Regions from separate parts of the Cytobacillus sp. EB106-05-05-XG126 genome, predicted to be linked through region 2. Evidence: riboswitches for the same ligand, from Rfam matches in the RefSeq annotation. Region 2 holds a riboswitch; each other region holds the start of a gene.
What was found. A riboswitch is a leader RNA that binds a small molecule or an ion and turns the genes downstream of it on or off. The one in region 2 is predicted to bind cyclic di-GMP.
Positions count from the first base shown of each region.

Region 1: linked by a shared signal. The riboswitch ahead of AC3WTL_RS13385 (methyl-accepting chemotaxis protein) and the one ahead of AC3WTL_RS00320 (anti-repressor SinI family protein) in region 2 are both predicted to bind cyclic di-GMP.
Region 3: linked by a shared signal. The riboswitch ahead of AC3WTL_RS14060 (hypothetical protein) and the one ahead of AC3WTL_RS00320 (anti-repressor SinI family protein) in region 2 are both predicted to bind cyclic di-GMP.

Region 1 covers NZ_JBYTDU010000003.1:44,864-55,068, reverse strand. Annotated here, with positions in the region: gene AC3WTL_RS13400 (hypothetical protein) at 1-21, opposite strand, end outside; gene AC3WTL_RS13395 (hypothetical protein) at 50-172, opposite strand; gene AC3WTL_RS13390 (leucine-rich repeat domain-containing protein) at 295-1,374, opposite strand; gene AC3WTL_RS13385 (methyl-accepting chemotaxis protein) at 1,501-2,430, opposite strand; cyclic di-GMP riboswitch class II at 2,492-2,575, opposite strand; gene AC3WTL_RS13380 (alpha/beta hydrolase) at 2,742-4,268, shown strand; gene AC3WTL_RS13375 (MFS transporter) at 4,872-6,083, opposite strand; gene AC3WTL_RS13370 (SWIM zinc finger family protein) at 6,345-7,961, shown strand; gene AC3WTL_RS13365 (DEAD/DEAH box helicase) at 7,954-10,205, shown strand, end outside.
Region 2 covers NZ_JBYTDU010000001.1:55,551-65,755, forward strand. Annotated here, with positions in the region: gene AC3WTL_RS00290 (alanine/glycine:cation symporter family protein) at 1-729, shown strand, start outside; gene AC3WTL_RS00295 (carbohydrate kinase) at 863-1,960, shown strand; gene AC3WTL_RS00300 (pseudouridine-5'-phosphate glycosidase) at 1,975-2,886, shown strand; gene srtD (class D sortase, LPxTATN-specific) at 3,104-3,715, opposite strand; gene AC3WTL_RS00310 (helix-turn-helix domain-containing protein) at 3,716-4,057, opposite strand; gene AC3WTL_RS00315 (hypothetical protein) at 4,328-4,579, shown strand; cyclic di-GMP riboswitch class I at 4,752-4,840, shown strand; gene AC3WTL_RS00320 (anti-repressor SinI family protein) at 4,870-5,016, shown strand; gene AC3WTL_RS00325 (hypothetical protein) at 5,307-6,185, shown strand; gene sipW (signal peptidase I SipW) at 6,211-6,780, shown strand; gene AC3WTL_RS00335 (TasA family protein) at 6,871-7,722, shown strand; gene AC3WTL_RS00340 (LPXTG cell wall anchor domain-containing protein) at 7,850-8,578, shown strand; gene AC3WTL_RS00345 (DUF5658 family protein) at 8,648-8,935, shown strand; gene AC3WTL_RS00350 (helix-turn-helix domain-containing protein) at 8,974-9,300, opposite strand; gene mnmH (tRNA 2-selenouridine(34) synthase MnmH) at 9,479-10,205, opposite strand, start outside.
Region 3 covers NZ_JBYTDU010000003.1:205,325-215,529, forward strand. Annotated here, with positions in the region: gene AC3WTL_RS14050 (leucine-rich repeat domain-containing protein) at 1-2,285, shown strand, start outside; gene AC3WTL_RS14055 (VanZ family protein) at 2,473-2,907, shown strand; cyclic di-GMP riboswitch class I at 3,233-3,318, shown strand; gene AC3WTL_RS14060 (hypothetical protein) at 3,610-4,281, shown strand; gene AC3WTL_RS14065 (penicillin-binding transpeptidase domain-containing protein) at 4,442-6,454, shown strand; gene tagU (polyisoprenyl-teichoic acid--peptidoglycan teichoic acid transferase TagU) at 6,664-7,593, opposite strand; gene AC3WTL_RS14075 (N-acetylmuramoyl-L-alanine amidase family protein) at 7,857-9,296, shown strand; gene AC3WTL_RS14080 (N-acetylmuramoyl-L-alanine amidase) at 9,502-10,205, shown strand, end outside.

The sequences.
Region 1 (10,205 bases), on a different contig from region 2:
AGCTTCTTCTGGAATATCCATGATTAAAACCTCCTTTCAAAAACAGCTATTACCATTCCCTCCACTCCTCTGTGATGTCCCCGTCAAACTCCAAACCCGCTATGCCTGCAGCTTCCATAATGTATTCACAGAGCTCTTCTCTTTCAAGTGTTTCAATAAAGTGAAACTTCAATCAGGGGGTTCCTTATCCCCCACTGATTGTTAGTTGAACCAATCGGGCCTTTACGGGCAGTTTGACCCCCGCTTATCCTCCTTTGATTCCTCTGAGTCTTGAAGTGGGGGTCTTACTGCCCGTTAGACTGCGATAAAGTAATCATACTTTTCATTTAGCTTGTTCAGCTTTAGAGTCACTTGTTTTACATATTTCTTGATCTCTTTTTCCGTCAAACCGCTATCTTGGGTCAGATTTTTCATAAACGAATCAAGAACCTTATTGGCAGCTCTTATATTTTCTTTTGTGAACAGATCATCACCATCTGCCATTCTCGTTTCCCACTCTTTTGTAGGCAGAGCCAGATCCCCAAGCTTCATATCCTTTTCCGGATCCCTATTCTTAATTTTCTGCTTGGTGTAATACACTTCCTCAATGTTTTCACACACAGAGAGATCGCCATCTTGTACATGCGTATCGGGAAAGATAACAGCCTTTAGCTTAGGCAGATTTTCAGTAAAGCGAATTGAGGGTATATCCCCACAATTAATCAGCTTTAATTGTTCCAAATGCATCAATTCACCAATAGACGAAAAATCTTCAACCCCCTTGCAGCTCTCAAACTCCACATCAATCAGCGGAGCCTTCACTTTGCGAAGCGCACTAACATCTTTTAAACTCCTAAGATAATTCAACTGAAGCATTTGCAGGCTCACTATCTCTTGGATTCCTTCAAGTGTGACAATATTTGATTGTGTTAAAATAAGCTCTTTTAAGCTTTTTAACCCACTAAATTCAGTGAGATTCCTGGCTTTCGGCTTATAGCTCCACAGCTGGGCTCTGTTTAGCTTACTTAATTCATTCAGTCCGGCCGTTTTACTCGGCAGTTGCCCGTATACTTCTTGCAGATTCTTAAGTTCTCCTATTTTAAAAACATTTTTAGTGGTTGTTTCATTTATCGATAGAATCCTTAGGTCCCTTAAGCTATAAATGCCGCTCAGGTCTTTTATAAAAGAATTAAAAACATCCAAATGTTCAATGCCCGGGCATTCATTCAAAAAATAAACATCTGGAGAATCAAAATCTGACACACCCACATGTTTAATGCTATGTTTATTGATATATTCCACACTCTCATTAATAGCGGCCGGATTTTCAAAGATTACCTTCTCTCCAGTTTCACTCCTGCGGATATATACATTCCCTTCATAATAAAATGGCATATGGATACCTCTTTTTCATTTAACTTACTGCATACTATAGAATTTCTCCGCCGCCATCCATTTTTCCTATCAACAAAAAAAGAGCTGCTATAAAAGCCGCCCCATCATAACGTTTTATACGTTTTCCTATAAAATACCCTTAAAACCTTTCGCCTGCTCATCCAGCTTTTTTGCTGCTTCCCCGATATCTTTAAATGCGGATACCGCCTGTTCATTAAGAACCTGATTTTCAGAGATGCCTGACTGCGATTGCAGGGTAGCGTCACTAATTTTGTTGATTTCAGTTGATATTCCTTCAATATGGGCGTTGACTTCCTGAATAGAGTCCTGCACCCGGTTTGCGAGCTTTCGCACTTCTCCGGCAACGACGTTGAAGCCTCTGCCATGCTCGCCTGCACGCGCGGCTTCTATGGCTGCATTTAAGGCGAGCAGGTTGGTTTGCGCCGCTATTTCCCGGATCGTTTTTACGATGCTTCCGATGGATTGTGCCTGTGATTTTAGAGAATGGAGGATTTCCAGGTTTCCTTTGGACTCATGAACGAGCTTGCCTATTGCCTGAGCGGCCTCTTCACTTCTCTCAATTCCAGCTTTTGCTTTTTCACTAAGGGCTTCTGACATTTCCTGAAGCTGGTATGCCACCTGTGCTGTATTCGTTTCCCGTTCTGTTATATCTGTTGCAATCTTCACGACACCAGCGACCTTGCCGTCATTCCCGAAGACCGGTGTGTATGTAGCCTCGAGCCAAATAAGGTTTCCCTGTTTGGTCACACGCTGGATTTTTTCCTGAAAGCTTTTGCCTTTGCGCAGATTTCTCCAAAGCTCCTGGTATTCCCTGCTGGCGGCAAATTCTGGGGTGCAAAATTGCTTATGCTGCATATTTGGCATCTCTTCTGCCCGATATTTCACAGTGCGGGCAAAATTTTCATTTGCCCAGAGCACTTTCCCATTCCCATCAAATTCAATCATCGCCAGAGAATTTTCAATTGCAGCCAAAACAGCTTCTTTTTCTAGGACCTGTGTGCTTTTAACATGATTAGGCTGATACGTTGTAAGCATGCTCTTCCTCTTTTCAAAAAAAGTTTGTCAGAACATATCCTTACAAAAGAACTGTTCCCCTGTAAGTGCTGGCCGGTTGCGCTACTAGCTCGAATTCATTCAAGCGCCCAAATTACCTTGAATTCTCATTGCTTCCAACTTGTTCTATTTATATGTCTATAGTACTAGTATCGGTTTGGTATCACAATTTTAAATGCTCTGCTATCCTATATGCTGAAAATTCTTATAATTAAACATTAAGACCCATGATTCCCATAATTAGTAAAAGTAGAATAGAACTGTAAGAGATAATGAAGAAGGGATGGATTTATCTGAAAAATAAGCTGATTGCGTTATCTTTGGCTTCTGTTTTAAGCTTTTCGCTTTTTCCGGAAAGTAGTTTTGCGGAGCAAACTGCTGTGGAAAACCAGGCGATCATACCTGGTGCGCACACAGTAACAGAACAATACTTTGACGGCGCCGGCACCAACTGGCTCACAACAAAGAATCCCCTGCAATATCAGCAGGCAACTCTTTACGGCAATATCGGCCTGACTCCTTATCTATGGGGAAATGCAGCGGAAGGAACCGGATGGCATCAAATGTACAAGCCCGCTTCTGTAACAGGGACTCAGGTAAATGGTGTTTTTGAGGATGCCCAGTTTGTCATCAGGGTTCCGGATCATTGGAATGGCCGGCTGGTTGTTTCGGGAATCCCGGCGACACGAAATGAAACGTCGACCGATCTGCTTTTCAGCGATTATGTATTGGAAAAAGGATATGCTTTTGCTGCGATCGATAAAGGCACCCAGGGGGAGGCTGATTCGGATGATCCATTTGCAAAAGTAAAAAATGCTTTGGTTAATGAAGATGATAGTGTAGCAGAATGGCATCAGCGGTTCCGCCAGGTTACGAAAGCCGCTCAGCAGTACTTAGCCAGCTCACATTCGGATGGGCTGATCGATCCGGCCGATTCTTCTGACCCGGCGAGCGATTTAGTATCCGCACAGCATAAGGTTCCTACATATGCGATGGGAATTTCCAATGGCGGATACGTCGTGCGTTATGCTCTTGAAAATGATGACCCGGAGAAAACCGGAGAACCGCGGCTTTTTGATGGAGGAGTCGATTGGGAAGGTGTTCTCTGGACGGAGAAAAAAGAAAACTTGATCAGTTCCCTGACCACTGTTGTGAATAATGCTGAGGAAGCTTTGTACGGCAACGGCAAAGACCAGCAAAAAGCGGTTAAAGAGCTATATAAAGCAGGTTTGCCAAAAGGGTCGGAAAAACTGTGGGCCTACCATGATCAGGTATACTGGTTTATCTCGCTGAATATCTATCGGGACCATTTCGATCCGGAAGCACCAGGCCGGACGGATTGGAGCAATTACCTGAACTTCGTTAATGGCGTGAGAGATCGTTCCTATGATCCTATTTTTGAAGATTATAAGTATGTGACCCGGCCGAAGGAAGTGAAAGAAAATATTAAGGCGGTGGCCAATACGGGCGATATTGATGTGCCGCTTATTTCTTTTACAGGTTCCCTTGATTCACTTATTTTCCCGGAGATCCATGCAAAGGGATATCAAAAGCTGGTCAAGAAAGCCGGAAAGCAGGATCTTCACCGGATGTATACGATTGAGAACGGCAACCATGTCGACAGCCTGGTCTGGAACCCCGGCACCGATCCGGATCAAGAGCTTCAGCCTCTGCTGCCTTATGCTCATCAATCATTTGACCTGCTAGTTGACTGGGTGGAAAACGGAAATGCGGCCCCTGCGAGCAAAACGGTTGATGCACCGGAGAACCCGGTTAAGGTCATTGATTTGAAAACTGGGCTGGAACGGGATCCTCGTTAGAGTGGCGGAGATGTGGTTCGGAAATTGGACAAATGCCTTCCGCACAGAAAAATTTCTATCCGCACAGAAATTTGGGTTAAAAGCACAGAAAAAATCTTATCCGCACAGAAATTGAGGCTATCCGCACATAACGATATTTATGAATGCATCTAGTTGCAGTTTTAGATAAAATATCTTCTAAATATGCTGCCCCAGTCGTTTTTGATTGGGGCTTTTAAGAGTTTTTTGGTTAATAAGCAGTTCTTTCCTGCTTTGGGTTTGTGCTGGAGGACAAATTAGATCGCTCTGGGCGAAGGTTACCCCCGGGTTCGGACTCTAACGGGCGCTTTCCTGCATTCTGTGTCCGAAGTTACCCCAGGTTCGGACTCTAACGGGCGCTTTCCTGCATTCTGTGTCCGAAGTTACCCCAGGTTCGGACTCTAAATGGCGCTTTCCTGCATTCTGTGTCTGAAGTTCCCCCAGCTTCAGACTCAAAGTGGATAATTTCTGCTTTCTCTGTCTGAAGTTGCTCCAAGTTCAGACTCAAACTACATCATTTCTGCTGATTCGGTCCGAAGTTACCCCAGTTAACCCCGCTCATCCCTCCCAAAACACCCTATCATTTCAGCGAAGAACCTTCCTGCTTCCTGTCAACAGCCACACCACTACCGGAATCAGTCCAAAGGAAACCACGGTAATCCCCGTCCAGCCTCCGGTCTGCCATACCAGACCGGCAAGCGTCCCACCGGTTGCGACTCCAAGATAATAGCTTACGAGATAGAGGCTCGAAGCACCGGCTTTGTGATGGGCAGCGCGCTCATTTACAATAGCCGCCATTAGTGAATGCGCCACAAAGAACCCCAGACAGGTCAGGCATAGGCCTATCACAATTACCGATAAGGATTGCACATTTGTAAGCAAGGTCCCTCCTATTAAAATGACAGTTCCAACCGAAACCAGTGTGGTTTGCCTGAAATAAGAGGATAACCTTCCGCCCAGAATGGAGCCTACTATACCAAAGCTGTACGCCAGGTAGGTAAAAGAAATATTTTTTACAGAGAGATTAAAGGGGTCCTGTTCCAGATAAAAGGCCAGGTACGTCCATACTCCTGTAAACGAGAATTGGAGGAGGATCCCCATCGCGAATGCAGGGAAAAGCTTCGTATTTTTCAGATGTGAGGCCATTCCTGACAAGTCTTTTTGTACAGATCTTTTACTGGGGCTAAAATAATGAGATTTTGGCAGAGTTATAAAATAAATGATGAATAGCAAAATGGAAAATCCAAACAGGCAGTAGACAGAAGTCTGCCAGCTGGCCATATCTGCAATGTACCCGACGAAGATGCGGCCGGCCATTCCGCCAATGGCATTCGCTGCAATATACATGGTGATGCCGAGACTGATGCTGCCTGGGGCGAGTTCCTCCCCTAAATAGGCGATGGCTGCTGCGGGCAGGCCCGCTATACAAAAGCCCTGCAGGAAGCGAAGCACCAGAAAGGTTTCAAAATTAGGCGCAATCGGCAATAGCGCCAGCGGAATCATGGTGCAGACAAGAGTGAAATTCATAATGGAAACCCGTCCGATTCGATCAGACAGAAATCCGAAAAATAATAATCCGAAAATCATAGAAACTACAGCAGCAGACAGTGATAAACCGGCTGCTGCAGATGTGACGTCAAATGAATCTGCCAGCAGCGGCATAATCGGCTGCACAAAGTATAAATTGGCAAATACTAAAATGGATGCACTCGTCATTGCAATCATCATTTTTTTGAAGCCTGCATCCTGCAGCGAATATTTATTTGATTCCTGTTGTCGAGCTTGTACGGCAGTCATTTTTTCACCCTGTTCCATTAAAGCGTTAAATTTATCATACCATTTCCTTTAAAAGGAATCGAAAATTTCCCCCTCTCGATTCCCGTTAAAAACTTCCCTCAACCTTTTTTTGAAACAGTGCGCACCTTCATTCCAGCTGTCCTAAATGTTATAATAAAGGAATGTACTTTACAGGGTCGACTAACCCGTTTTACGGGAGCCTTGTTCTAAATAGATTCGACAAAATTCGGTGGTGCCTGTTACCAATTAGGAGGTATGAATATGATTCCGGAGCGGTTTTTGGAGCCTTTGGAGTTTGCAGCGAATGAGCTGAAGGGGCTGCTGCGGGCTGAGGATGAGGAGGATGCGCGCCTGGTGCAGAAGGGGCTGATGCTTTTTCGGCAGGGGCTTGTGTATCAGCTTCGCTTTGAAGGTGATAAGGTGTTGGCGACCGTACAGGATGTGACTCCCGCAAAGGTAGAACTGGATCTTGAGTACATTCATTTAAGTGAGTGTTCCTGTCCGGCCGAAGGTTTTTGCCGCCATCAGACCGCGGTCTTTCTGCAGCTTCTTTCCAAGGCCAGGAGTGTGTCCACGTGGATTGAAGAGTGGCGGAAGCCGATTAAGGAAAAGCAGACCGCCAAGAATTGGGGACTTCAAAAAGCGAAGGATCTTTTAAAATCCTCCGGCCAGATGAAGGCGGATTATGATCTCTGGGCTGCTTCATTCGACGAAAGCTTTACCGAGCTGATGGAAAAACAGGGAGAGCCCCGTCCTTATGTCCTGCCTGAGCTTTTCCATGTGTATCTGCGCCGCATGAAAGCGGGAGCACCGGTGGAGCAGGAATGGAAGCTTCTTTACCTTCTGATCGGCTATGTTTTTTCATTCAAAAAGCTAATGGCGCTGAGCAGGAAGTACGGCCATGGCGAGGAATTGATTGACCGCTATTACCGCCATCTCTATCAGTCCCTGATGGAGGATTCCGTTGAGATCATGAATAAACTGTCGGTGCACTCCCTCCCGTTCGCGTTCGATCAATTTATCGAAAAGCTGAAGGATGATTCTGCCGGACTGATCACCGGTTCTTTTGGGATGGAATATGAACGAACACATTTATACCGGCTGCTATGGACGCATTTTTTCAAAAAGAAAGAATGGCGTGAAGCGGAGATCGAGAACCTGAAATCCTCCATGGAAGAGGAGCCTAACCTGCCGATATTGGCTGGCTATGTGCACCTTCAGATTCTTGAACGCAATGATGAACAGGCACTTAGTGTTTTAAATGTGCCAAATGTCTTAATGACACCTTACATGCTTTACTGGCTCGATTACTTTTCAGCCAATAAGGACTGGAATCGGATGGGCCCGTATGCAGAAGCATTTATCCATAAATTACGTGATTATCTGAAAGAAATTGATGACTATTACGCCTGCATGGATTTTACCCGGATGTCCGTCAAGGCGATTTCTCCTTATTGCCTGGAGAGCAGCAAAATGGATTTATACGAAAAAGCCTTGATGGAGACGCTGCCGTACAGCTACAGTGACTATGAGTATTTTCTTTTTGAAAAAGGTGAATTCATGAAATGGGCGGACTTGCAGGCATTTATTGGCTTTGATCTTGATTCTCTTGGCAAGGACCGGATCAGGGAAATCAGCAAAAAGGAGCCCTCCATCCTCCTGCCGCTTTATCATCAGTCCATCACAGGCCATATTAATATGAAAAACAGAGATCATTACCGCGAGGCCGTCCGGAAAATGAAAAAGCTTCGCACGCTGTACAACAAGCTGAAACGCCAGGAAGACTGGCAGCTTTTTCTTGAATTGCTGCTTGAAAAAACGAAACGTCTCCGCGCCTTTCAGGAAGAATGCAAAAGGGGTAAGCTAATCGATGCTTAAAACGAGATTTCTTCATGTGAAAGTGAAACCAATAAACAATGACCGCTACCTGATTTTTGCTGTTGATGAAGAGGGGCGCCTGCTTTCTCCGAAGGAATGGAAGCCGCTTCTTTTTAACCATCACAGGGAAAGCTTTTTCGGAACCATGCTTGATGCTGCAGAGGCAGACGGTATTAAAGGGATCTCTGTAAGCGGATGGCAGCTGGTTACCCTGTTTGCGGCAGAGCAATTCAACCGTTTGATTGATTGGAGCTGGGATGAAACGGCAGAAATTCTGCTGGCCTCCTCTCCTGCTCTTTATGACTCGATCGTGGACCAGGAATGGATGCCGGACTTTGCCGCCTGGGAACAGGATCAATTCCGCTGGGCACTGCCTGAAAGTGTGATCACCGAATTCGGCACAAGCTTTTGGGAGCAGGCAGTAGAGGGCTCTCCAGTCAGGGAGTTTATCGGGGATTTATTCCACCTTTCCCTTGATGGCTATATGAATCAAAACCAGGACGCAAAATCACAGTTCGGTGAGAAGCTTGAAGCTTTGCGGAGTGAGCATCTCTCACCGCGTGACCTTGCAGCTTATTTTGATGAAGAAAGCTGGCAGGAATGGATCGGTGTGAAAGCAAATGAAGCTCCTTTTTCAATCGGACTTAAGCTGGAAGAGCCCGGCGATATCAATACCAGCTGGGATTTGACGATTTTTCTGCGCGGAAAAAAGAACCCGGATGTATTTGCCGACTACAAGGATTATTCGAATTATCCGCATGACTGGCATGATTATGAGGACTCAATTGAAAAAGAAATCCAGCGCTGGCTGGAGCTTTTCCCTTGGCTTGAAGGCAAGCCTGGCGAGATTTCGACTATGCTGACGGAAGATGAAGCCTGGACTTTTCTGACAGAGGCTAGCGAAACCATGCTGGCACTTGGCGTGGAAATTCTGCTTCCATCCTGGTGGCAGGCAATGAAGAACGCAAGCCTCAAGGTAAAAGCAAAAGTGAAAGGAACAGGAGGCCATCGCCCCTCGTTTGTCGGCCTCCAGTCCATGCTGGATTATGATTGGCGCTTCAGCATGAATGGCGTTGACTTAACAGAGGAAGAATTCCGGGGCATGGTAGAGGAAAAAAGACGGCTCGTATACGTTCGCGGCCGCTGGATTAAGCTGGACCCCCACTTCGTCCGCCATATCCAGGATTTAATGAAGAAAGCGGAAAAAGAAGGTTTGCATGTCCGCGATTTGATTGAGCAGGAGCTTATGGCTGACGGGAGCCCGCAGGAAGATGATCTGGATAACCCTAAAACATTTGCCCGGATTCAGATCGAGCTTAACCGCCAATGGAAACAGATGGTGAAGCAGCTCCGCGATATTAAAAACCTTCCGCTTGAAGAGGTCCCGGCAAGCTTCAAGGGTGATCTCCGCCCTTACCAGAAGCTCGGGATGAGCTGGCTGCTGTTTTTGCGCCGCTATGGATTCGGCGCCATTTTGGCAGATGATATGGGTCTTGGAAAAACGATTCAGCTGATCTCCTATCTTTTAAAAGTTAAAAAAGAGGAAGACACCGGCCCATCTCTCATCGTTTGCCCTACATCGGTCCTTGGCAACTGGCAAAAGGAGATCGAGCGCTTTGCCCCCGGCATGAGCGTATATCTCCATTACGGATCCAACCGCCTAAAGGGAGAAAGCTTTTCTGAAAAAGTAATGGAGTCTGATATTGTGCTGACTTCCTATGGATTAACCCATATGGATCTGGAGGATTTTGAAGCAGTCCAGTGGAGCTCCATTTCGATTGACGAAGCCCAAAATATTAAAAATGCCCAGACAAAACAATCGAGGGCTGTCCGGAAGTTAAAGGGCAAGCATCATATTGCTCTCACCGGCACGCCGATGGAAAACCGTTTGACCGAACTCTGGTCCATTTTTGACTTCACGAACCACGGCTATCTTGGCAGTCTCGGTCAGTTCCAAAAGCGCTATGTTCTGCCGATTGAGAAGGATGACGACAAAAATAAAGTTAAGCAGCTGCAGGCCTATATTCGCCCCTTCCTGCTCCGCCGCACGAAGAAGGATGAAGATGTGGCCCTGAACCTGCCTGATAAGCTTGAGCAAAAGGAGTATTGTCCGCTGACTGCTGAACAGGCTTCCCTTTATGAGCAGCTTGTCCAGGATACATTCGCACAGATCGAAAAGCTTTCCGGGTTTGAGCGCAAAGGACTGATTCTGCAGTTATTAAGCCGCTTAAAGCAGCTGTGCAA
Region 2 (10,205 bases):
TATGTAGGAGCAGCTTTAGTGGTTTTATTTATGAATTTGGGCAAGCTTCCTGAAGTGTTGGAATTAATCTTCACTTATGCGTTTCAGCCAATGTCTGCAATAGGCGGATTTGCCGGTGCGGCAATTGGCGAAATCATTCGCTGGGGATTTGCAAGAGGATTATATTCCAATGAGGCAGGACTCGGAACCGCTCCGATTGCCCATGCTGCTGCCACAACCGATCACCCGGTGCGCCAGGGCTTCTGGGCGATTGTCGGTATTGTTGTTGATACGCTGATTGTGTGTACCGCCACTGCATTTGTTGTGCTTTCATCAGGTGTGTGGACAAGGGAAGGGGCAATGAAGGATCCTTCAGCCCTGACGGCAGCGGCATTTACGGAGTACTTTGGATCATTTGGAGGTATTCTCGTAGCTATATCACTCGTATTTTTTGTCATTTCAACGATCATTGTCGTCGTCTTTTATGGATCCAAAATGGCAGAATTCCTTTTTGGCTCTTTTGCCGGAAAAGCCATCAAAGTCGTTTACATTGCTGCCATTGTTCTTGGTTCAGTAGGAGCGGCGAAAACGATCTGGCAATTCCTTGATCTGGCTCTTGCCATGATCTTAATACCGAACATCGTGGCTGTCCTCCTTCTAAGCAAAGAGGTCAAACAGCTGAAAAACGAGTTTTTCACTTCAGAAAAGTATTATTTAAAGGATATTAAAAAAGACGATAAGGCTGCGTAAAGCTTGGTCTTCCGCCTAAGGCGGGAGGCTTTTTTATTATCTCTGCAAATTTTTCGAAAAATAACACTTGTTTTACAAATAGACATAAGTTTATAATATAGACAAAAGTTTAATAAGGCAGGGCTGGTCAATTATGAATGATAAAGAACTATTGATTTTGCAGCTGATTAAAGAGGATCCTTTTATTGCCCAAAACGAGCTGGCTGAAAAAACGGGGCTCTCAAGGTCCGCTGTTGCCGGCTATATCTCTTCACTGACCAAGCAGGGGAAAATTCTCGGCAGAGCCTATGTTCTGCCGCAAAAGAAAGAAGTGCTTTGTGTGGGAGGAGCCAATGTTGACAGGAAAATCCAAACAACCGGGCAGCTCCAATTCGGAACATCGAACCCTGCAGAAAGCTCCCAATCCTGCGGCGGAGTGGCCCGCAACATTGCTGAAAACCTTGGCAGGCTGGGCTGTGATGTGGGTTTGATGACCGTAGTGGGAGATGATCCGGAAGGCGAATGGCTTCTGGAATATACGAAAGCTTTTGCTGATATCACTCCTTCACAGTCGCTGGCAGGGTCTACCACTGGTACTTATACAGCAGTGCTTGACCTTGAAGGAGAAATGGCTGTAGCACTCGCTGATATGTCCATTTATGAAAGCGTTAACAGAGAGTTTGTCGAGAAAAAGTGGGGTTACCTGGCATCATCCGAAATGGTGATTCTCGATACAAACTTCCCGCCCAAGGTTCTGGAACAGATTATTAAAAGGTGTTATGAAGAGAACATTCCGCTTTGCATTACACCTGTTTCAGCACCAAAAATAAAAAATCTGCCGGAAGACCTGAAAGGTGTTACCTGGCTGATTGCCAACAAAAATGAAGCAGAAGCACTAACAGGGAAAGAGATCAGCAATGAAGGAGACTTCTTTAAGGCGGCACAGGAGATTATGAAAAAAGGTGTTGAAAAAGTCGTCATCAGCCGGGGAGATAAAGGACTGATCTATTTTACAAACAGGGGTGAAGCAGGTGTGCAGCTTCCTCCGAAGGTGAAAATTGCTGATGTGACAGGGGCAGGGGACTCGCTTGTATCGGGTATTATTTTTGCCCATTTAAAAGGCCTTAGCACTGAGGATGCCTGCAAAATCGGCATGTCCTGCTCGATGCTTACTCTCCAGTCCCTTGAAACCGTTAACCCTAATTTAAACAACACACGCTTGCAGGAAACATTCAAACAATATTTCGACTAAGGAGAAGTGACATCATGTTAGAAAAATGGCTTGAGTACTCAGAAGAAGTGTTAGAAGCAAAGAAAGCAAATAAACCGGTTGTTGCCCTTGAATCCACCATCATTTCACATGGAATGCCATACCCTCAAAACGTTCAGACAGCAAAAGAGGTAGAGGAAATCATCCGCAAAAACGGTGCTGTACCTGCAACCATTGCCATTTTAAACGGTAAAATTAAAATTGGTCTTTCAGATGAGGAGCTGGAGTTCCTGGCCCAAAGCAGGGACGTTGAAAAAGCAAGCCGCCGCGACCTTCCATACTTAGTTGCTAAGAAGAAAAATGGTGCCACAACTGTAGCGGCCACCATGATCTGTGCAGAGCTTGCCGGCATTGAAGTGTTTGTCACAGGCGGAATAGGCGGAGTTCACCGCGAAGCTGAAACCACAATGGACATCTCAGCTGACCTTCAGGAGCTTGCAATGACCAATGTTGCCGTAATCTGTGCAGGTGCGAAATCAATCCTGGATATTGGTTTGACGCTTGAATACTTAGAAACCAACGGCGTTCCGGTCGTTGGCTTTGAAACAGATGTATTGCCCGCCTTCTACACACGCACAAGTCCGTTCAGTGTAAACTACCGGGTGGACAATGCAGAAGAAGCAGCCGAAATGATCCGCACAAAATGGGAGCTGGGCTTAAAAGGCGGCGTTGTCATCGCTAACCCGATCCCTGAAAAAGATGCGCTGGAAGAGGCATTAATTACTGGGGTTATTGAAACAGCTTTAAAAGAAGCGAATGAAAACAATATCGCAGGGAAAAAAGTGACTCCATTCCTTCTGGGGAAAGTGAAGGAATTGACAGAAGGCAGAAGCTTGATAGCGAATATTGCATTGGTGAAGCATAATGCCGAAGTGGGATCGAAGATTGCTGTTAGTTTGAATAAGTAAAGGGAAAAGCCAGGCTTGGGAAGTCTGGCTTTTTATATTGATAGCATGATAGCTGTGATGATGATGGCTAAATATAATAGTAATCTTAAGAAATTGATCATCTGGCTCTGTCCCTTCTGGAAACCCATATATTAGATGATATGTACAGGTTCAAATATGGGGGAAGGGTGTTTGTCTATATGCAGTAAAAAGGGCACTTTCCTGGGGAAAGAGCCTCTTAATTTTGTATTCTTTTAGCATTCAGGATATATCGGGAGGGGGCATTGCCCACATATGAGAAGGGATAGCAGGTGGAAACAGTGAGAAATTCGTTAGGAGCGGTGGATCGGATCACAGTGGTATCATCTGCATCAACAATCTTCGAATCGGTAATTTCATATGTAAACTCACCATATGGCATGCTGACTAGGAAAATATCACCGATTTCAAGTTCGCCGAGGCTGCGAAACACCGTATCCCGATGCCCTGATAATAAAATCTGGTTGGGCTGCCCTGGAAATACAGTTGTGGAGTAATGGCCAACCCCTTTTTCCAGCTCATCCTCATCGGTTCCTTCTATTATGGGAAGTTCAGCTTTCAAACGGGGAATTTTTAAAATGCCAATGACTTCACCCTGCTCAAAGGAAACATCTAAAGGCTGTTCTGTTTGAAGAACATTTTTGCTTTCTTTTTTTACTCCATTTTGAATTCTATCTTTTGCCAGGGTTAAAGAATCTTTGGTTTTCTTCTCCTGAGCATACATTTCCTGCAGAGAGAACAGGACCAAACTGCCTCCGATTAAGATAAGGAAGGAGGCAGCTACAATCAGCAAACGGCCTCTAACCTTCAATTAAACTTTACCCCCGTTCATCTTCTTAAATTTAATAAACTCCAAATAATAGGAGAAATCCTCTTTTGTGATACCCTGCCTGATTGCTTCTTTGACAAGGGAAACCCACTCTTCATCCAGCTTATGCAAGTCGGTAATGTCCTCTTTGTTCTCTTCTAGCAGATCCTCAAGATTAGCATCCAGTGTCCTGGCGATCCGCGATAAAACCTGCAGTGAAGGATTCTCCTGTATGCCTCTCTCAATATAGCTCAAATACGATTTGGATACCTCCGCTTTTTCAGAAAGCTCATTAATTGAGTATCCCTTTTTAATCCTTAAACTTTTAATCCGGTCACCTATCATAGGCATAATACTCCCTTAACATAAAATATAAAGATATTTTCATTATAACGAACAAATTGTTCAATAAAAAATACAAAATAATGAGAATTCTTGAGCTATTTTTAGAAAAAGAACGAAAAACGTTCTTTAAAACGAAAAAACGGCTGAATTTGGAATTGTTCAAAAACAGTTAGTTAGTCCTAGACTATTCCTAAGGAGTAATGTAAATGCATGGCATTAAGAAGCTTAATCGGGAATAAATATGTTATTTAGTAAGGTAGGTGGGGGTTAATGTATAAAAAGGTTTGTAATCACTGTAAAAAGTCTTCTTTTAGCAGCAGTGAAATTGGAAAGTGGATTTGTCCTATTTGTGGTTCGGACTTAACAGGTAATCCGTTTTTTGATGCTATGACAAGGGAAAGAGTTTTTGTTTCTTACGCTTTTAAGACATTAGTTCCACATAGTGGAGTAAAACAGATAAGCAGAAATTATAGAAAAAGGATTGGTCTTTCTTTCTATTCCAAAATGAATATTAATCCTTAGACTAATTTTTTGCCCGATTTAAATTATTTTAATGATACTTATTAAAATCAGTAACAAATTGTCGAGATATAAACTAATTTAATATTAAAATAATTCATAACATTGACAAAAAATGACATAATTATCAATATGGACATAGTAGAATACACCTATAGGAAAATAATAGTAAAGACACAGAAAAGGGCAAACTCATTGAAAAATGAGGACGCAAAGTCACAGGTCTAAGGTATTGAAGGATACTAGGATGGCTGGATTGCCTGGAATACGAATCGTATTTTGGGGGGAAAAGAGTGATTAACACAAAGGTACAAACTGAGCAATTAGATCAGGATTGGATCCAGCTTATTAATGAGGCAAAGAATTTGGGCATTGAGAAAGAAGAACTCAAAAGGTTCTTTCTAGAGAACTCGGCAAAAGAGCGATTGGTGAGAAATTAATAAAATGTTAATTGTCTAAGTATTTCTTAAAAGGAGAAAGTGTTCCTTTAAGGAATGCTTTTTATTTTTGTGTTGTTTTATATAAAGAACAAAATGTTCTAAATAAATTACAAAATAGTAAGAAAACTAGAGATAAATAAAGAAAATATGAGAAAAACGTTCTTTAAAACGAAAAAACAGCAATATTTGGGGTTTTCCAATTTTAAAACCATGGAATATACTCAAATTACAAGTTCTTTAAAACGAACAAATATTAACGAAATAAAGATATAACCAATAGGAGGGACTCCATGAGTGATTACTTGAGTCGCAAAAACAAATCACGAAAACTGCGGTTTAAGAAAAATAAAAAGCTAAAGCTTGTGGCTAACTTGTGGGTTTGTTACTTCTTGCTAATAGGTTTTAGCTACTTAGTATCTGATACATATTCGGCGTTTAATGACACAGAAAGTATATCGGAAACAATTGGTGCCGCAAAAGACTTTTGTGAAGGCGATGATGAATACACCAAAAAAAATTGCAAGGACAATGCTGGTATAGGAAACGGAAAAGATCCAGCAGATGGTGAAGATACCGGTGAAAAATGCGATCCTGATAACCCTGCACATGGGAAAGATTGTCCGGAAGGAAATGATCAAAATGAAGGTCAGGGCCCAGGCAATAAAAATGGTGGAGGCCAGGGCAATGAAAATAGCGGAGGCAAGGGCAATGAAAATAGCGGAGGCAAGGGCAATGGAAATGGCGGAGGCCAGGGCAGCGAAAATAGTGGAGGCCAGGGCAGTGAAAATGGCGGAGGCCAGGGCAATGAAAATGGCGGAGGCCAGAGCAGCGAAAATGGCGGAGGCCAGGGCAATGGAAATGGCGGAGGCCAGAGCAGCGAAAATGGCGGAGGCCAGGGCAATGGAAATGGCGGAGGCCAGGGCAGTGAAAATGGTGAAGGCCAAGACAGCGAAAATAGCGGAGGCGAAGGTAACGACAAAGTAGAAGACCAAGGCAGCAGTAATAACGAAGATCAAGATAAAGTTAACAACAGTGAAAATAGCAGCGATTCTAGTGGGAGTCAAGAATCAGGAACAGAAGCTAATACCAGCAAAAAAACAGAAAATGAGAGTGTAAACTCATCTGGAGAAGAAGAATCTTCTGCGATTGGTGAAAAGAAAAACAACTAAAATTAAAAAACTTGAGGTGAATGTAATGAAACTAGTTATGAAGGTTTTGAGTAACACCTTAACTATCCTGTTATTTTTGCTGCTGTTAACGATGGTATTCATAGTCATATCTTCCAAAGCGTCTGGAGGGGAACCACAGATCTTTGGGAATCAACTGAAAACTGTTTTATCAGGTTCAATGGAACCAACCTTTAAAACAGGTTCTATTATAGCAGTAAAACCAGTTGATGATCCATCTACTATAAAAAAAGATGATGTCATCACATATGTTCAAGAAGATGGAACTTTTGTAACTCACAGAGTAATAGAATTAATAAAAAATGGCGAGAACATCATGTTCCAGACAAAAGGTGACAATAACGAAGACATGGATAGTCAGCCAGTCTTATCTCAAAATGTATCTGCCGTATACACCGGTATTACTATCCCTTACTTAGGATATTTAATAGATTTTGCAAAATCAAGCAAAGGTACAGCAATGCTGCTGATTATTCCCGGAATTCTATTGTTGGGATACTCAGGTCTAACAATCTATCAAGCAATTAGAGAAATTGATAAAAACAGCAAGCCACAAACAGATCAGAAAACTGCTTAATTTGGTTGATTCTCTTATGGAAACGTAAGAGTCAATATAAAAAATTACATACCTCGTATAACGAGGGAGAAACCAGGGAGGAATAAAGAAATGTCAATTAAAAAGAAATTAGGTTTAGGTGTAGCATCAGCAGTACTTGGAGTGTCATTGGTAGGTGGAGGAACTTGGGCAGCGTTTAACGATACTGCTACTATTAATAACCATTTTGCGTCGGGTACTTTGGACTTGGAGGTTGGAAAGAGTGGCCAGAAGCCGATCAGCTTTGATTTAACAAATATGAAACCTGGGGACAATGTTCAAAGAATCTTCAAGCTTAATAACAATGGTTCGTTAGCTATTAAAGAAGTATTACTAAATGTAACTGCAGAAAATTTCATTGATGATCTAACTACTGAAAATGGCGGTTCAAACAGCAAAGAAGAATATTTATCTCAATTTGAAGTTAATTTTATGTCAGCTGATACGGAATCCGCTGCCTGGGAACCTACAGGTGATATCGTTAAATCAGGTTCAAAGTTAACTTTAGCAGATCTTGTAGCAGGTCCTTCTGCATATGAAAGTAAAATCAATAGCGCATATCTAGCAACAGATGGTACTAAGAGAATCAATTTAGCACCTTTAACGGTTGCTGCTAGTGGATTAGATTATAAAGGTCTTCCTGTCAATCCTACTGATACAGATGATGTATTTATTCAAATTACATTTAAAAACGACAAAACTAAAACAGATGGTAAAAATTATAACCAAAATAAATTCCAAGGAGATAAAATTGACTTCTTCTTTAATCTTGAAGCAACTCAATGGGATGGTGTACATGTAGATTCACATAATGGAAATGGAGCAATAAATAATGATGTTCAAGGGTCTGCAGATGGTACAACCATGCCTAATCCTGTAACTGAAGGCAATGCAACAAAAGCGGAAGAAGTGTCTGATAATTAATTTATTAATTAACTAATTATAATTATAAAATGTGAAAAGGTGGGGTTTCCCGCCTTTTCTCTCTATATTTCAAGGCTTTTTGCTTCAAGAATTTTTTTGTATTATAAATTTATCTGAAGGTGCGGCCATGAAAAAAGGAATCTACATTTTTACTATCATTTTTTCGATTATTTCTATATATGTATTCCCAAATGGTGTCAATGCAAATGTGAACCCGGAGTTTAATATTGATACCAATCAACATGATCAATCCCTATTTAATCTTTCTAATATAAAACCAGGAGATTGGTCAACTCGTATACTTACCGTCCAAAACCGAGGGGAAAAGTTCTTCACTTATAATACGAAAGTTAAATTCTTAAATGGATCAGAAAAGTTATACAACGAATTTCAATTAAGAATCTGGGATTCTAAAGGGCTACTATTCGATGACAAATTACACAAGTTTAATGGTCTAAATCCAAGGTTTCTGCAGGCTGGAAATCAAGAAGATATTAAATTCGAAGTGAAATTTCCTTATGAGCTTGGGAATGAGTTTCAAAATCTGGGTTTTAACTTTGAGTTAAGGTTTATGATCGAAGAAAGAGATCTAGACCCAGATCCAGATAATCCTTCCGATCCATCTGATCCTGGAAAACCAGATCCAAGTGATCCTGCAAATGATGGTGAAGAACCTATTCTGCCGCAACGTCCTATACCTGCAGAGGAATTAGATAATCTTCCTTTAGAGGGTCAAATTCTGCCTTCAACGGCTACGAGTACGTATAACAATTTGTTGTTAGGGATATTGCTAGTCATAAGCGGTGGAGGATTGTTTATTCATCAAAAAAGGAAGAGAAAAGTAAAACAAGATTAGTTAAGGCCTTGGTGGGGATTGGAGACCAACAAGGTCTGCTTTTATTTAAGAATAGAGGCGGGGAAAGAGATGAAGTGGATATTTGCATACCTTGCATTTTTGAACTTTCTTGATGGCTTTATTACTTACTTTGGAATACAGTATGGTCTCATTCAAGAAGGAAACCCATTAATGGAGTTTGTTTATAATGCAAATCCTGTCTTTTTTCTTCTTCTAAAGGAAGCACTATCTTGTTTTCTTGTTGCTTTAATTTTCGTACAGAGTTTTTCTTTTAGGAGGCCTATCCCGGAGCTTTCTATCGTTGCGTCTGTTTTATATACAGCGGTAATGGGATTGCATCTAAGTTGGATAATTTAAACCAAATAAAAAACCTGTCCCAATCTGACAGGTTGCACTTAGTCCTTCTTCTGTTCAACTCTCCACTTATTAAAATCCAAAAACTCCCGAAACTGCTCCTTTGAAACTCCAGACTCCATCGCTTCCTTAACAATTTTCATCCATTCGGAATCCAAATCTTCCTTGTTAATCTGCTCATGGATCAAATGGTCCACAGGTACATTCAGAACACCCGCGATTTTCTCGAGAAACTGAATCGATGGGTTTGTTTGAAGGTTGCGCTCAAGTGAGCTTAAATATGATTTTGCCACACCGGCTTGGTCTGCAAGCTCGGATAAGGACATTTTCTTTTCCTGACGAAGTTTTTTTACACGATCACCGATCATCGTATACCACACACCTTATTTTGTATGTAATAGGATTATATCAAATTTAGTTCCATATTAAGAACGTTTTGTTCAATATTATTATCATCATACCACAGTGTCAACTGACTAAAATAGATAGTTATCACAGTTTTATAAAAATATTACTTTTGTCGCTCTCAAAAAGTAATGCTCCGCGTCATAAGACGGGAGCATTTTGCTTTTCAATTATTTGAATAACCTGCTGTGCAGCTGCTTCCACATCATCTGCATTTACATGGTGGAATTCGCCCTCATAGTCATGCTGTTTAAAAGCATAGCGCGGATCGTAATAGTGTTCTAATAAAAGCTTGATAAATAGTTCGTAGTCCTCCGTTTCAACTGATTCATCAAGCTGCTCGCGGATTTCAGTATCCTTCAGCCGTTTTTTAATAAACACAAGGCTTTCATCCACTTTCGGCTTGAACCATTCTTCTTTTTGATAAGGTGCAACATAGTCACGGAGGATGCGCTGGACACGGAACTCCATGCTTGCAAACATATCAATATGAATACCGGTTTTTTTGGTATCCAGAAGCTCGTCCGGCTGAACAACCTTGCCTATTCGCTTGCTTTCAGCTTCCATAATAATATAAGGGGAGCCTTTAACCTCTGAAAGGGCTTGATACAATAGTGCATCAAATGTTTTCTGTGTACTGCCGTTTCCCATACCAAAGGAGCCAAAGATCGATCCGCGGTGTCCTGCCATTTCTTCAAGGTCAATAACAGGATAGCCTTTTTCGCTTAATACCTTCAGCACATCTGTTTTCCCGACGCCGGTCATTCCGTGCAGAACAACTGCTTTTTCAGGAATCAAATCTGCTGTGTTTTCCAGAATATATTGACGGTACGCTCGATAGCCCCCGATTAAACGGGGGATTGAAACG
Region 3 (10,205 bases), on a different contig from region 2:
AGTCACTAGAGGGACTTGAAGATGCCGTTAACCTGGATCACTTGGTGATTTACGGCAACCAGATTCAGGACTTAACTCCACTATCCGGCTTGAAAAAACTGATTATCCTGGATATTGGAGACAATCCGATTACGGAAGCAAGCGCTTTATCCAACTTGTTAAATGTAGCCAATCTTGATTTATCCTACACCGATATTAATGACTTTACTTTCTTAAAAGATCTGGCAAAATTGCAGGTTGTTTATCTATATGGAAATCTGCAAATAGAAGAACATGCTCCATCCCTTGCGGTAATAGAGGCTTTAGAAGCCAAAGGTGTTGAAGTCTATCATGATTTGCAGGAAAATGTGAATCTCGAAATTTACCCAACGTTTGTGAACGAGTCAAGAATTGGACTTGAATGGGGATATTGGACAGAGGACGAGGAGGACTATTCTTATCCGGATCAATATGTGTTCATATTTGATGGGAAAGAAGAAGAGCTATCAGGGGATACCACTTCAAAAATCATTGAAAATCTTAAACCTGATACCACATACACTTTTAAGGTTAAAGCTTATGAAAATGGAAAGCTGATTGGAAGAGCAGCATTGGATGTAACGAGCAAGAAGCCGCCTTCGGGCAAAGTCATTACATTCAAAGATAAGAACTTGGAAAAGGCCATTAAGGAAACGCTTGGAATAGTCAGGGATGTACAAGAGAGTGATATGCTTGATCTTACCCATCTCTATATTGGAGCAGCTTCTATAAAAGATTTGTCAGGTATTGAAAAGGCTGTGAATCTTGAATCTCTCTCTTTATGGGGGAACGAGATCAGCGATCTTACTCCGATTAGCAGTCTCGTTAAGCTGAGCGATCTTGATTTGGCTGATAATCCAATTTCAAGCTTGAAGCCGCTGACTTCTTTGAAAAACTTGACCACTCTTTTTTTATCAAACACGAATATGAAGGATTATTCACCATTGAATCAGCTTGTAAATTTAAATTACCTTTTCTTGTCTTCAAATGGAATAACAGCAATACCTGACTTTTCAAATCTGACTAAACTGGAATTTCTGATTTTGGATAATAATCAACTGACGGATTTAAAGGGAATCGAAAGTCTCCGTAATCTTCAAATTCTAGAAGTCAGCTATAATCCGTTATCAGATCTGTCTGCTCTCGGCAGCCTCAATCTTATGGCTCTAAATGTCGCTTATACGGACATCACGGACCTTAAGTGGGCTAATTCATTAGGCGCACTGCAGTTCTTGAGTATCGATGGCAACAATATTGAAGACTTAAGCCCTCTGTCTCATTTGAAGGATTTGGTTATGCTTAGTGCGAATGAGCTTCCAATTACGGATATTACGGTCCTGCTGGAGCTGCCGCATCTGGAATATGTAAGTCTCTATAACAATGACCTGCTCGACCTATCTGAAGGATCACAAGCCATGCGTGTGATTGAAGAGCTTGAAGCAAAAGGTGTGTATGTTGAATACGGAAATTACAGTGAAGAAGGACATTTATATTTCGATTGGATAGATACAACCAGCACTTCGATTGAAACATCTTGGGTATATGAAGGGGAAGAAGACATCAGTAGCTACCGTATCTATTTAAACGGAGAGTTGGCTGATGAAGTGGATTCCTCTAAAACAAGCTATACCTTTGAAGGACTGGAGCCAGGAACACCATATGAGATTACCTTGGAAGCCTATGCTGGAGAGGAACCCGTTGATTATGCCTGGGAATATGTATGGACAGCAAGTGATGACTTCTACTTTACCGATATGAAAACAGATAAAGACTCGATTGAAGCTTTCTGGACATACGAAGGAGACGAAGAGATTTCCGGCTATGATGTCTACTTAGATGGTGAGTATATGGATTCCCTGGATTCTGAAAGCAGCAGCTATCTTTTTGAAGAATTATTACCCGATACGAGCTATCGCATCATGGTTGAAGCTCTGAATGATGAAGGAATGGTTATTGCTCAGGCATCCGAAAATGTAGTTACAGATCGTGAAGAACAGCCTGGAGAAGACCCTGGAGAAGACCCTGAAGAGGATGGAGATTCTGATAATACCCCTGTTCCAGGAAAAACGCCAGCTTCAGGCGGCAAGTCAGATCCAAACCTAGCTGATAAAGTGAAAACTGCTGCAGGTAAAGAAAAGAAAGCAGCAAGTGGAAGTAAGCTGCCTAATACTGCAACGAACCATTATAATTTATTAGCCATGGGTCTACTGACATTGCTGGCAGCTTCAATATTATTTATTTACACTCAGAGAAGAATAAAAGTATAAGAATTTACCGCAAAGCCCTGTGAAGAGGATCGTCTTCGCAGGGCTTTTGTTATTCAAACATGGCAGCTGAAAAATAGCAAAAGACGGGCTTTGCCCGTCTTTTGTACTTACCTATACTATTAAAGTTCCAATTCTGTATACAACCCCTCGCGAAGGCAAGAATGTATGGAAGGAGGAGGTGGGGAGATTGATCAGATATGTTTTTTTATTATTTTGGTGTACGGTTATTTTCATAAGTACTTGCTCAGCGAGTTTAGAGAACTTTTTAGAGCATGGGATTCTTCATTTTAACTGGAACGGTAATCCATCTTTTGCCGATCTGTTCCATGCGATGCCTGAAAGCCCATCTTTGGCATTCCTGCTTCGAAAGCTGGGGCATGCTTTTGTCTTCTTTATTCTAACGGTTGTGCTATTTTCGCTGAAGGGAAATTTGCTTTATTCTGGCGTATCAGCTTTTTCTTTTGCAGTCACAACTGAAATTCTTCAGCTTTTTTTTGCAAGAGATGGAAGAGTATTTGATGTGGCTTTTGATTCTTTCGGGATTGTTCTTGCCCTGATTCTAGCGGCAGTTATCCACTTGTCTATGAAAAGGGCAGAGACGCTTCATTACTTAGATGAATAGCTTTTTGCGCCGGTAATTTAAAACTTTTATATAAGTGCTGCCTTCCTTGCTTTTAAAAAACTTTATTCCCACCAGCTTTAAAGGGGTATAAATTTCTTTCATATGTACTAATGGCATGTTAATCAGCTCCCGTAATTTTTGATATTAACCCTATTATACCTTAATAACGAACGAAATTGTTCATTATGTTATCGGGAAAAACCGACAAAATTTTTGATTTAAGGTTTAAAGTTCTTTGAGGTGGGTATTAGAGTTTTGTTGCCTAAATTTTCGAACTTTTTGCGAGTGACAAATAATGTCTAAAACAAACAAAAAGGCAGCCGATAATACTAAAGGGCAAAATTACTGAAAGGTAATGACGCAAAGCTAAAGGGGCCTCTATCTCGATGGTAAGGCCAGCCAGCTGCCATCAAATGTAAAGGAGCTAATTTTTTGATGTCAAAGTCTATGTGGATTACACCCGAGGAAATTAAAAGAAAAAAAAGGATAAAGAAAAAGGTGCTTTATGTGTCCTTACTGTTCTTTACCGTTCTTCTTAGTGCAATGGTCACCATCTTAGCCAGCAAAGTATAATACATAGCAAACAGCCATCCTTTTTGGGGCGGCTGTTTTTCATTGTTTTCAAATGATCTCTCTCATTAATGGAATTGGCCCTTCATATATTTTATATAGCGCCATGAACTGATGAATGGGGGAGAAGTTTTGGAGAATGATAGCAGCAGAAAGATTTTGGGAAGTATTTGGTTTTGGATTGCTGTGGCAGGTGTTGTTATGCTTTGTGGAGTATTCTACTTTATTGGCTCTTATACAGCGAAAGTTGATTTACATGGCAAAAAGGCTAGTCTTGATGAATTGGTGAAAGAGATTGAAGAGCGGGAAGTCTTATTAGGAGAGTTAAAAAACAAGTCGGAAAGCCATACAAAAGAAGTGGCAGATATTCAAGAAGAGCTTCAGGAGATGGAGAAGGAAAAGAATGACGCCCTTCAAATTATAGAAAATAAAAGCCGCGCAGAAGAAGAAATGAAAGAGCTGCAAAAGCAAGTGGAAAAGAGCAGTAAAGAGTTGAGGGACTTAACTGAAGAAATCAAAACGAAAAAAGCAGAGCTGGCTGCTGCTGAAGGTAAAATCGTTGAAAAGAAACAAGAGCCCAAAGTTCTGTCTGCCGGTTTCTTCACTGTTGGCAAGGATTTGCCAGTGGGACGTTATAAAGTGGTTGCTCAAAGCGGCTTCGGGAATTTTTTCGTTAATAGCGGTTCTAAAGTTAATATCATTCTTGGTGATTCCGAGATTGGGGTAATCGAATACGTATTTTACGCTGATGAAGGTGATGAAATCGAACTTACGTTAGCTGCCAAATTTATACCAGTGGAATGATAGATAGGAGAGGGTGTGCCCAGATTTGTTATCTGGGTTTTTTTATTGCTTCATTTTCATTGTAATTAAAAATCAATCAAACGTTTGATTGAAAAACTGGTACCATTTCAGTGGTAACAAAAGCGGAGAAAATGGTAATATGTTGGAAGGAGGGATTTGCATGAAAAGGGTGTTTTTTCTATTTATTTCTTTATTCATTTTGGCCTTCTTGGGTGGATGCAATAAGGAAATTAAGCCGCAGGACCGCTTTAAACAGTATGTGGAGCATTGGAACAAACAGGAGTTTGAGAAGATGTATGAGTTCCTGTCTGTTGACGCCAAAAAATCCATCAGTAAAAAAGAGTATGTTAATCGTTACGAAAAAGTGTACAAGGATTTGGAAATCAGCAATTTAAAGGTTACATATAAACCAGATATGGAGAAGGAGTATAAGAAAGAAGAAAAGGCAGCTCTTCCATTCTCGGCAAGCATGGATAGTGCTGCTGGAAAGATTGAATTCACTCATGATGCCAATCTAGTGAAAGAGGAGAAAGAGGATGAGGAAAATTGGTTTGTAGCCTGGGATACGACATATATTTTCCCGGAGCTGGGACCAGAAGATAAAATTACTTACTCTGCTGTGCCTTCGCAAAGAGGCGATATTGTGGACCGGACGGGAGATCCGCTTGCCCTAAATGGAACTCTTTACGAGATCGGGGTCGTTCCTGAGCAGATGGAAGGCCAAAAGGAGCAAACCATTAAAGGGCTATCAGAGGCACTGGATATTTCAGAGGAGCAGATTAATAAAACTCTAAATGCCAGCTGGGTGCAGCCAGGTTACTTTGTGCCTTTAAAGAAGGTATCTCCTGATGATAAAGATACGCTTGATAAGGTATTTGCCCTGAAAGGTGTATTGAAGCAGGATGTAAAAGGCAGAATTTATCCATTTGGAGAGGCATCCGCCCATTTGATCGGCTATGTAGGGCCAATCAGCGCTGATGAACTGAAAAAGCAGGAGGGAAAAGGCTATTCCAGCACTGACCTTATCGGTAAGAGAGGGCTCGAACAGGTTCTTGAAGAACGTTTGAAAGGTACGAACGGAGTAAAAATCGGCATCAAGAAAAAGGACGGCTCAGAAGTTGTGCTGGCTGAAAAGCCTGTAAAAAACGGGGAAAATATCCAGCTGACTATCGATATTACGCTTCAAAGGGATTTATACAACGAAATGGAAGGAAGTCCTGGGACAGCAGCCGCTATTGACCCTGTCACAGGTGAAACCCTTGCATTAGTCAGCAGCCCAAGCTTTGACCCAAACCAGGCATCGCTCGGATTCTCGGGGGAGGAATGGAAGGCGCTTGAGGAAAATAAGGATATGCCTCTTATGAATCGTTTCAAACAAACATACGCACCAGGTTCTGTCATGAAGCCAATCACTGGAGCAGTTGGATTGTCTGAAGGAACGCTGACACTTGACGAAACCATTAATGTAAAAGGTTTGAAGTGGCAAAAAAGCAAATCATGGGGCAGTTATCAAGTCACCAGGGTAAAGGATCCAAATGCTCCAGTCAATTTTGAAAAAGCGATGATGTACTCCGACAATATATATTTTGCGAAGGAAGCATTGGACTTAGGGAAAGATAAGTTTTCAGCCGGCCTAAAGAAATTTGGATTTGAAGAAGAAATGCCGTACGAATTCCCTATGGAGCCATCCCAAATCGGAAGTCTGGACAGTGAAATTAAACTCGCCGATTCAGGTTATGGCCAGGCTGAGGTAGAAATGAATATCCTCCACCTCGCCGCATCGTATACACCATTCATTAACAAAGGTTCACTAATTAAACCTGTGTTGATGGAGGAGGAAGAAAAGAACCAGGTGTGGAAGGAAAACATCATAAGTGAAGAAAACGCCAAAACGGTTGAATCTGCCATGATCAAAGTGGTACAGGATCCATCCGGAACTGCACGTTCTGCAAACATGAAAGACTATCCGCTTGCAGGGAAAACGGGAACAGCCGAATTAAAACGCAGTGCGGAAGAAAAAGGGCAGGAAAATGGCCTCTTTGTTGCATACAACCCTGAATCTCCAAAACTCCTAATGGCTATGATGATTGAAGGAGTGGAAGATAAGGGCGGTTCTAAAGTGGTTGTGGAGAAAGTGAAGAAAGTGTTTGAGAAGCATAAAGATCGGTTTTAATCACAGAAGGTGAAGCATAGGCCGCTTCGCCTTTTTCTATTTTTAGGTGTGTGAATATTAATAAGAAAATCCCCTTCCAAAATGGAAGGGGATATGTCCATGCAATCTCCAAATGTGCATATGGCAATACGATGATCATTATAGATATTGCTGAATTTGGTGTCAAAGAATAAGCTTTGTCCCTGTTTCTATCGTAATAAAGAATTGATTTATTTCAATTCAAGATGTGCCTTTAATTCATTTTGTACTCTTTGCTGCTCATCGCTTGAAACAATCAGGTACCAGATATTACTTATTGTCTGCCCATTGCCGGATATGGTCATCTGTTCAATATTTCCCGCAGCATCCCGATAGTTCTTTTGAATATCCTTCATTTCGGCAAATGTCATATTGGTGCGCACGTTCTTGCCAAGTGCTCCAAAAATATCATCAAAGTTTGTCAGGGAGTTCACGCTTATTCCCTTTTTAATAACACCTTGGATAATTTGGCGCTGGCGATCCTGGCGCCCAAAGTCTCCATTGGGGTCTTGCTTTCTCATTTGGACATATGCCAGAGCAGCGTCACCATTGAGATTGTTGGCTCCTTCAGCAAACTTATGGCCGCCTTGATTAAATGCTAGTGAGCTATTAACTGTAATGCCGCCTACAGCATCCACTATATCCTTAAACCCTTCCATATTCACTTTAATATAGTAATCCAGCGGAATATCCAGGAAGTTTTCAACAGTGGCCATGGACATCTCTTCATTACCAAATGCATAAGCATGGTTAATCTTATCCTCAAATCCTTTACCTACAATCTCTGTTCGGGTATCACGAGGAATGCTCAGCATCTTAATGGATTTATTATTTGGATTAACGGTAAGCACAATCATTGTATCCGAGCGGCCTTTATCGCCTGAGCGCTCATCCACACCGAGCATCAATACAGAGAACGGCTCTCTTTTATCCAGTGTAATTTTTTCAGGACGTTTATCTGATTTTTCCCGGTCAATTGGCTGGTGCATTGTTTCCACAGCATCTGTAAGAGATTTATATACCATAAAAGCATAACTGCCGCCGGCAATTAATAAAACCAAAAATAGTATTCCGATCACCTTCAGCCATTTCGGCTTTTTCTTTCTTTTTTCTGCTCTCATCTATTAAATCCTCCACGTTTTTACAAGTTTTGTAATCCTATCTTTATAGAATATCAAAATTCATCTGAAATGGATATAAAAATCTTAGAATCATTGCCCTATTATTTGGCAGAAAAGGAATGGATGATGTAGGCCCAATGTAATAAAAAAATGATTAAATCACCGAATTTTAGTAAAAAAGACCCTGAATTTTTCCTTTTTCATGTATTATAGTTTAATAGATGGGTTTTTGGAAAATATTCGACAAAAAAGGTGGGTAATGAGTGAAGTCATCATTGGTAAAAGTCTTCTTTGTTTTGGTCTTGTTGTTTCATTTTGTTCCTCAGTATAATCAGTCAGTGAAAGCAGCATATTCATTTGAGGGAAAGGTAACGGCCACCATTCTGAATGTCCGTGCTAAGGCCACAGTTTCTTCCTCTGTTATAGGAAAGCTGAAAAAAGGCCAGGTCGTTACGGTAAGTGCACAGCAAAAAGGATGGTCCAAAATTACAACTGGCAAAACAACAGGGTGGGTTTCTTCAACTTATCTAACGCCTGTTACTTGGACAGGTTATGTAACAGCCACTAGCTTAAATGTCAGAAAGGTCCCTAATGGTTCCATCATAACAAAAGTACCTGTAAATACAGCAATAACGGTAGAGGGGAAGGATGGAAGCTGGCTTAAAGTGTATATCCCAAGCAAAAAGAGCAGGGGATGGGTCTCAGCTTCCTATGTATCAAAGAAGAAGCAAGCTGCTCCTCCTAAAAGCTTAGGTACCTTCTATGTTACTGCTGATATATTAAATGTGCGTGCCAGCGCAGCCACATCTTCTAAAGTTGTGGGTAAGGTCTTAAAAGGAGAGGCAGTTGAAGTACATAGCCAGAAAGGTAATTGGTCTTCTATAACTGCGGCTAAAGGATTGAAGGGATGGGTTTCCTCTTCTTATATTGATAAAAAAAAGCCGGCAGATGATAAGGAAGCCGTCACGGTGAAAGAAACAAGAATTACCTTAAAGGAGAACAGCAATATCCGGAAAGGTCCGGGCACTAACTTTGGGATTATCGCTTTGGAAAAGGCTGGCACTTCTCTTGTCAAAACAGGTGAGAGCAAGGGCTGGATCAAAGTAAAAACAAGTAAAGGCAAAGAAGGCTGGGTTGCAGGCTGGCTGGTGGCATCTCCTAATTCAGGTCTGAAAGGAAAGGTTATCGTCATTGATGCGGGACATGGTGGTTATGATAATGGTACGAGCGGAAAAATCCACAAAGAAAAAACGCTCAACTTAAAGACAGCCCAGGAGTTAAAAACCCTGCTCCAAAAGTCAGGGGCAAAAGTGGTTATGACTCGTTCCAATGATCAATATTTGAGTCTCAATCAGCGGGTAAATATTAGCCATGCACAGAAAGCAGATGCTTTTATCAGCATCCATTACAATGCCTATTCAAGCACCAGTTCCGGAATAATCACCTTTTACTATAATAACTCCAAAGATGGACGCCTTGCTCAATCCATTCATAATGGCTTACTGATTCAGACAGGCATGAGAAATCTTGGGGCGAAATATGGAAATTACCATGTGTTAAGGACAAACAGGCAGCCTTCTGTATTGCTTGAATTAGGATTTCTTTCTAATCCCAATGAAGAGAGACATGTGGGAACAGCTGATTATCAGCGAAAAGCTGCAAGGGGAATTTATGAAGGACTTAATCAGTATTTTCTGAAGTAATAGCAGTTATTAAGATACAGGTGTTTCCTTTTCCTGGGATGCCTGTATTTTTTTTTATTTTGTCTCCTAAAAGGTTGTAACAATAAAAGGAAAAAATTTCTGAGAATTTTATTCTGTATAATATGTTAATATATTCCTAGGTTAATTTAGGGTATTTTGTTGAAATTTGAGGAAAATGTAATTTTATTTTGTTTAGGAGGAAATTATGGCAGTACAGAAAAGGATTTTTTCGTTTATTGTTGCTCTTACTTTATTAACCTCTGTGATCCCTGGCTATGTAAATGCTGCGTTTGAACAGTCTGACGCAGGACATGCATTTGTAGTTTCGGAGAGTCAGGAAGAGATCACGATCTATAAAGAAGAAACGGAAGACAGTGAGATTCTCTTAACTATTCCAAATGGATCAGAAATAACGGTTTTGAGTGAAGGTCCTGATTACTCAAAAATCAGTTATTTAGAATCAGAGACCGGTGAGATTCTAACCGGGTATGTAAAGAATGAGTTTCTTCAAATGAAAGAGAGTCATACGAGTGATGACGAGAAAATGGCAGTTGAAGAAGATAGCTCAACATCTGAAAAAGACGGTGATCTTATCGAGCAAACAGAGAGTCCTGCTGAAGAAGATGGGGTTCATGCTGATCAAGAAACTGACGCCGTAAACAAAGCAACTCAAGAAGCAGAAGAATCAGGAGAACTGGAGGCATCCAGTGAGTCCAAAGAATCCGCTGATGATTCTGAACAGATTTCTTCATCTCAGGAAGTTTCAACCATGTCACTGGAAGCTGCATCTGTTGAAGAGTCTACTATTATTTCAGGGATTGCCCTAAAGGACCCTACCCATATTTACTCGGATGATAAAGATGGGGCATCTATCTTAAAAAGCTATGCACAAGGGTCTTTGCTAAAGTT